3 regions of the Solicola agrisoli genome follow, and region 3 is predicted to be linked to each of the others. Evidence: riboswitches for the same ligand, from Rfam matches in the RefSeq annotation. Region 3 holds a riboswitch; each other region holds the start of a gene.
What was found. A riboswitch is a leader RNA that binds a small molecule or an ion and turns the genes downstream of it on or off. The one in region 3 is predicted to bind cobalamin.
Positions count from the first base shown of each region.

Region 1 (2,236 bases), on a different contig from region 3:
GCGGCACGACGAGAATTCACCTCGGGTCCGAGGCGGGCGTAGACATTGCGAATGTGTGTGCGAAGGGTGTTTCGGGTGACGCCGAGCTCGGCTGCCATCTTGATGGTAGACAGGTCGCTGCACAGCATCTGCAGGACGTTGAGTTGCGTCGGAGTCAGGGGCTTTGTCAGAGTGCTGGACGCGACTCGCACACTCAAGGCCCAAGCGTCTGGGGGCCCAGACACTGAGTCAGCCACCGTGCGTGGCCCAACCTCGGAGCGATGGGGGACTTTGCGGGTTGCGGCTTCGACAGCCATCTCGCTGACCCCGAGTGCACGTGCCCACTTATCGGTTTGCTTCAGTGGCGCCCGTCCGCCGAGGATGGCGCTTGCTTGACCTCGGGTGACTTCGACCTTCGCGGCGATCGAGGCAACGGTGTGGCCAGCAAGCCAGCGCAACTCATGCAGCGACGGGTGCGGGCTTGCTGGGGCGAGGTCGGCGATCGGCAGCTCAAGTGCTGCTGCAATCCGCACCAGGACCGGAGGGCTGGGAGCGGTCGCGCCGCGCCGATACGAGCGGATCGTTGATGAGTTAACCCCTACCATCGTGGCCAATTCATTGGCCGACAGCCCGCGCGCGTCTAGGGCGTCGTGAAACCGCGTCGGGCTCCATGACACGACCGACACCAACGGCACGCGCATCTCCAATCTGTGTCCGCAGCACGCGATTGGCGCAGGACTCGCCACACGTCGTTCTTGAACCGTCGCAGAGATAGACCGAGCCAATCGTTTGAACCTTACTGGGTCAAACGATCGGGGCCTCGCGCCGTGTACCGCGTTCGGAACGCCCAAGCCAACTCGTCAATAGGACCTCAGAGCCCAACCCTGACCGGTGCCACTTCCCTTCTGGTCGTGGACGGCGGCCAGCGTCCCGAAGGGGATCGATTCTGAAACGCCGGCGGCCGTGGGAGGTTAGGGCAAGCGGCACCGGTGACGATCGCGGGTAGGGCTGATCCGCGTCGAACTAGTGTGACCGGGCGTCAGTTCGAGACCGTCCGGTTGCGGGAGTCATGCCGGTGGGCATTGTGCGTTTGCTAGGTTCGGCGTGCCAGTCAACCCATTGAGATGGGCAGGGAACCCGGTGAGAGTCCGGGACTGACGCGCAGCGGTGTGGGCGACGGGCGAGGCACGCGGACACGTCCGCAGCCACTGGGCCACCGGCCCGGGAAGGCGTCTCGACCCGGACGACCCCGAGTCCGAAGACCTGCTGGCCCTTGCGGCACACCGTCGCGAGGTCACCGCAGGACCACGCGACCGGGTCCTCGACCTCGAAGGACCCTCCGTGCGCCTCCCCACCCCCGCCCTGCTGTCCCTCGCTCTCGCCGGCGTCCTCGTGACGGGCTGCGGCTCGTCCTCGGACGACGCCGGGCAGCCCGCCGCGTCGGGCGGTGCCGCCGGCTTCCCGGTCACCGTGGACGACTGCGGCCGCGACGTCGTCGTCGAGGCCCCTCCGCAGCGGGCCGTCTCGCTGAACCAGGGCTCGACCGAGATCCTGCTGTCGCTCGGTCTGGGCGACCGGATGGTCGGTACCGCCACCTGGACCGACCCCGTCCTGCCCGACCTCGCCGCGGCCAACGATGGCATCCCCCGCCTGGCCGACAACGCGCCGTCGTACGAGCGGGTGCTCGAGACCGAGCCCGACCTCGTCACCGCCTCCTTCGCGGGGACGCTCGGCGAGGGCGGCGTCACGACGCCCGCCGACCTGGAGAAGCTGGGCGTCCCGTCGTACCTGTCGCCCGCCGAGTGCGGCAAGACCGACGACGGCGAGGACGACGGCGCACGCTCGTCCCGGCTCGAGATGGACGTCGTCTACGAGGAGATCACCGAGCTGGCGACGATCTTCGGCGTCCCCGAGCGCGGCGAGGAGCTCGTCGCGTCCCTCGAGGCCCGGATGACCGCCGCCAGCGAGTCCATCGACGCGAGCGGAGTCGACGTCGCCTACTGGTTCGCCAACGCCGAGTCGCCGTACCTGGCCGGGTGCTGCGGTGCGCCCGGTGTCATGACCCGTGCGCTCGGTGCCACGAACGTCTTCGACGAGACCACCTCGGAGTGGCCGCAGGTGAACTGGGAGACCGTCGCCGACCGCGACCCCGACGTCCTGGTGCTCGGCGACCTCACCCGCAAGAGCCGACCGCGGAGTCCGCGGCCGCCAAGATCAAGTTCCTGGAGACCAACCCCGTCACGCGCGAGATGACCGC
Region 1 is NZ_JBMGQR010000128.1:2,070-4,305, reverse strand. Features, by position in the region: gene ACI6PP_RS22750 (helix-turn-helix domain-containing protein) at 1-680, opposite strand, end outside; cobalamin riboswitch at 1,071-1,264, shown strand; gene ACI6PP_RS22745 (ABC transporter substrate-binding protein) at 1,321-2,232, shown strand; gene ACI6PP_RS22740 (hypothetical protein) at 2,229-2,236, shown strand, end outside.
Region 1: linked by a shared signal. The riboswitch ahead of ACI6PP_RS22745 (ABC transporter substrate-binding protein) and the one ahead of bluB (5,6-dimethylbenzimidazole synthase) in region 3 are both predicted to bind cobalamin.

Region 2 (2,236 bases), on a different contig from region 3:
CCGGGTCGGTGGGCGGTCGAGGTCGTCGGTCTCGAGGGTGGTCGCGGGGTCGGTCGTGGTCATCGTCGTCCTGGGTGGTGGCGGCCGTGAGGGCGTGCGGGCACCACGCGACGCGCGGTGCCGGTCAGGCCGGCGGGCCCCGGACCGGTGCGACGTGCGGCAGGACCTGCGACACCAGGCGACGGTCGCGCGTGGTGGCCGCGGCGGTGCGCGGGCCGACGACGGGCACGCCGGCCGGCGACGACAGCGCGAGCACCGGCCGCATGGCGAGCACCTCGACGAGCGACCACAGCACCGCCTCGCCGTGACGGACCGCGGCGACCGACAGCGCCGTCGCGCAGGCGTGCGTGGCGAGCATCAGCGGCGCGGACGGCGCGCCGTCCATCGGCATCGGTCCGCCGAGGGTGCACGCGAGGTGCAGCGCCCCCTGGGCGGCGACGAACACCGCGACCAGCTCGCGGGTGCTCCACCGGTGCGCACTCAGCCGGTGCGCGAGCACGGCCGCACCGACGACCACGCCGGCGAGCACCCACGTCGGGGCCGCCATGCCGCCCGCGAGGTGGTGCGCGAGCACCGCGACGACCACCGTCGCCGCGGCCACGAACGACGCGCGCGCCCAGCGCAGGGCGCCGGACGTCGGGTTCGCAGGCGTGGGCACGACGACAGGGTAGGCCCTGCGACGGTGTGCTAGCGTCCGGGCCGAGCCAGAACACGCCTGTGGGTGTGCGGGAATCCGGTGGGAATCCGGAGCTGACGCGCAGCGGTGAGGGTGACTGGCGGGACGACGTGCCACTGGGCGACAAGCCCGGGAAGGTGTCCCGCCGGGTCGATCCCGAGTCCGAAGACCGGCTGGCTCGACGTGACCGTCGGGCCCCGCGAACCGGGCCCCAGATCCGATTCGAGACCCCGTCATGGCCACTGTGGCCCCGTTCCGCCCACCGACCGCCGCGCGGCGCGCCGGCGTCGTGCTGCTGTACGCCGCGATGGTGGCGCTGACGGCGTTCTCCGCGGTGGTCTCGCTCGGGCTCGGCTCGGAGCCGCTGCGCCCGTCCGGGGTGGTCGACGTCCTGCAGTCGCGGCTGCTCCAGGGCCGGCCGGGCGACGACCCCGTGTACGACGCCATCGTGTGGGAGCTGCGCGCGCCGCGGGTGCTGATGTCGATGGTGGTGGGGGCGGGCCTGGCGATCGCCGGAGCGACGATGCAGACGCTGGTGCGCAACCCCCTGGCCGACCCGTACCTCCTCGGGGTCTCGGCCGGCGCGGGCGTCGGCGCCACCCTCGTGATCGCGCTCGGCGTGCTCGGCGGCCTCGGCGTCTGGGCGCTGTCGGTGGGTGCGCTGCTCGGCGCGCTGGCCGCGTCCGTCCTGGTGTTCGGCATCTCGATCGCGCAGGGCGGGCTGACGCCGCTGCGGCTCGTGCTGACCGGCGTGGTCATGTCGTCGGCGTTCTCGTCGGTCTCGAGCTTCCTGGTGTTCCTCAGCGACGAGCCGCGGGCCACCCAGTCGGTGCTGTTCTGGCTGCTCGGCTCACTGGCCGGGTCGACCTGGGCGCAGCTGGTGCCGCCCGTCGTCGCGGTGCTCGTCGCGACCGTCGTGGTGCTGGGGCTGCACGGCTGGCTGGACGCGCTCGCGACCGGCGACGACACCGCGAGCGCCGTGGGGGTCCCCGTGCGTGCGCTGCGGGTGACGTTGTTCGTGCTCAGCGCGGTGCTGGTCGGGGTGCTCGTCGCGGTCTCGGGCGGCATCGGGTTCGTGGGTCTGGTGGTGCCGCACCTGGCGCGCCTGGTCGTCGGCACCGGTCACCGTGCGGTGCTGCCGCTCGCCGCCCTCGCCGGCGCGCTGTTCCTGCTGTGGGTGGACGTCGTCGCGCGCACCGCCGTCAGCCCGCAGGAGGTGCCGCTGAGCGTCGTCACCGGCATCGTCGGCGCGCCGATCTTCCTGGTGCTCCTGGGCCGTCGTCAGTACCGGTTCGGCGGCGAGTCGTGAGCGCCCACGCCGTCGCGATGCGGGCACGGTCCCTCGCCTGCGCGGTGGGTGGACGCACCGTGCTGCACGACGTCGACCTCGACGTCGGCACCGGGCAGATGGTCGCGGTCGTGGGCGTCAACGGGTCGGGCAAGTCGACGCTGCTGCGCACGCTCTCGGGCCTGCTCGCCCCGGTGTCCGGCAGGGCCGAGATCGACGGACGCGACGTCCATGGCATGTCGGCGCGGGAGCGCGCCCGCGAGATCGCCTAC
Region 2 is NZ_JBMGQR010000001.1:130,661-132,896, reverse strand. Features, by position in the region: gene ACI6PP_RS00680 (PepSY-associated TM helix domain-containing protein) at 1-63, opposite strand, end outside; gene ACI6PP_RS00675 (hypothetical protein) at 125-658, opposite strand; cobalamin riboswitch at 689-868, shown strand; gene ACI6PP_RS00670 (FecCD family ABC transporter permease) at 912-1,985, shown strand; gene ACI6PP_RS00665 (ABC transporter ATP-binding protein) at 1,982-2,236, shown strand, end outside.
Region 2: linked by a shared signal. The riboswitch ahead of ACI6PP_RS00670 (FecCD family ABC transporter permease) and the one ahead of bluB (5,6-dimethylbenzimidazole synthase) in region 3 are both predicted to bind cobalamin.

Region 3 (2,236 bases):
GAGCACGAACTGGGCGGCGTGGCTCACCGAGACGCCGTCGCGCTCGACCGTCGAGCGGCCCATCGCGGCGGCGTCGAGCAGGAGGTCGACGAGGTGGTCGTGCAGCAGGTTGACCTCGTCGACGTAGAGGATCCCGCGGTGCGCGGCGGCGAGCAGGCCGGGCTCGTACTCGCTGACGCCGCTCGTCAGGGCCTTCTCCAGGTGGATCGAGCCGAGCACGCGGTCCTCGGTGGCGCCGACGGGCAGCTCGACGAGGCGCACGGCGCGCGTCGACGTCGGGGCGTCGGCGGCGAACGGGCCGTCGGGGCTGAGGGGCGACGGGTCGGCCGGGTCGCTGGAGAACCGGTCGGCGGTGATCACGTCGATGGGCGGCAGCAGGTCGGGCAGCGCGCGGACCATCGTCGACTTGGCGGTGCCCTTCTCGCCGCGCACGAGCACGCCGCCGATGGCCGGAGAGACGGCCGACAGCGTCAGGGCGAGGGCCATGTCGTCGGCGCCGACGACGGCGGTGAACGGGAAGCGGTTCATCGGGTCGCCTCCGGGCGTCGGGTCCAGCGCTCGGCGTGGACGGCGTGACCCAGCGGACGGCGCTCGCGCCAGCCGTGCCGGAGCAGGTCGGGGGTCTCCTGCAGCTGCTCGACCGGGCCGATGCACAGCCACGCGACGGGGCGGACGTGCGTGGGCAGCCCGACGAGGGAGGACAGGAACGGCTCGCGGTAGAACGACACCCACCCGACGCCGAGGCCCTCGGCGGTGGCGGCGAGCCAGAGGTTCTGGATGGCCAGGCACGTCGAGTACAGGCCGGTGTCGGCGATGGTGTGGCGCCCGAGCGGCGACGGACCGCCGCGCGTGGGGTCGTACGTCACGACGACGCCGGCGCTCGACTCGCGGACGCCCTCGACCTTGATCGGCGCGAACGTGGTGGCGCGGTCGTCGTCGAGCGAGTCGGCGTACGCGGTGCGCTGCTGGACGACGTGGTCGGCGAACGTCCCGCGGGTGGCGGGGTCGCGGACGACGACGAAGTCCCACGGCTGGGTGAGCCCGACGCTCGGCGCCTGGTGGGCAGCGCCGAGGACGCGCATCAGCACGTCGTCGTCGAGCGGCTCGCCGGAGAACTCCGCGCGGACGTCGCGGCGCCTGCCGATGACGTCGTAGAGGTCCGTGGAGAGGTGGGTGGTGCCGATCACTGAACAGGCTCCCGCTGTCGTGGACGGTTCGGTGGCAGCGTCCCGGGGCCGGTCTTCGGACTTCCTGATCGTCACCCACCGACCGCCTTCCCGGGGCTCTCGTCCCAGTGGCTGCGCTCTCGCGCCGGTCGGCGGCTCCCAGGTCACCGCAGCGGGCCTGTGCCGGACTCCCACCGGCTTCCCGATTATCCCCTGACGGGGCACCTCGGTCGTGCTGCCGCCCTCATCGTAGACCCGGGACCGGGGCTGCTCGCGAGCCCGTCCACGGCCTAGGGTTGCGGGCCATGGCCCCGCTCGTGCACGTCGTCGGGATCGGTGCGGACGGCTGGGAGGGCCTGGCGCCGGGTCCGCAGGCACTCGTCCTCCACGCCGACGTGCTGCTCGGCGGCGCCCGGCACCTGGCGCTCGTCCCCGACGTCGCCGGTCAGCGGCGCGAGGCGTGGCCGTCGCCGCTGCGCGAGGGACTCCCCGCGCTGCTCGCCTCGACCGAGGGCAGGGCCGTCGTCGCGCTCGCGTCCGGCGACCCGTTCGTCTCGGGCATCGGCGCGACGCTCGTCGACCTGCTGGGCACCGCCGGCGTCGTCGTGCACCCGCACGTGTCGTCCGCCGCCCTCGCCGGCGCGCGGATGGGCTGGCCGTCAGAGACGTACGACGTGGTGACGCTCGTGGGCCGCGACCCGTCCGTGCTGTCCCGCTGGGTGGCGCCCGGACGCCGGTTGCTGCTGCTGTCGTCCGACGGGTCGACGCCCGCCGTCGTCGCCGACCTGCTGACACGCCTCGGGTACGGCGCCAGCGCGATGACGGTGCTGGGCGACCTCGCCGGGCCCGCGGAGTCGCGCACCGACCACGCCCGCGCCGACGCCCTCGACGGCGACTCACCGCCGCTGAACGTCGTGGCGCTGACGTGCGCGGTGGACGACCCGGCCGTCGTCCACGCGTCCCTGCCCGGCCTGCCCGACGACGCGTTCGAGCACGACGGCCAGCTGACCAAGCGCGACGTCCGCGCGTCCGCCCTGGCCCGGCTCGCCCCGACGCCGGGCGAGCTGCTG
Region 3 is NZ_JBMGQR010000017.1:39,220-41,455, forward strand. Features, by position in the region: gene ACI6PP_RS08690 (VWA domain-containing protein) at 1-528, opposite strand, end outside; gene bluB (5,6-dimethylbenzimidazole synthase) at 525-1,187, opposite strand; cobalamin riboswitch at 1,234-1,392, opposite strand; gene cbiE (precorrin-6y C5,15-methyltransferase (decarboxylating) subunit CbiE) at 1,472-2,236, shown strand, end outside.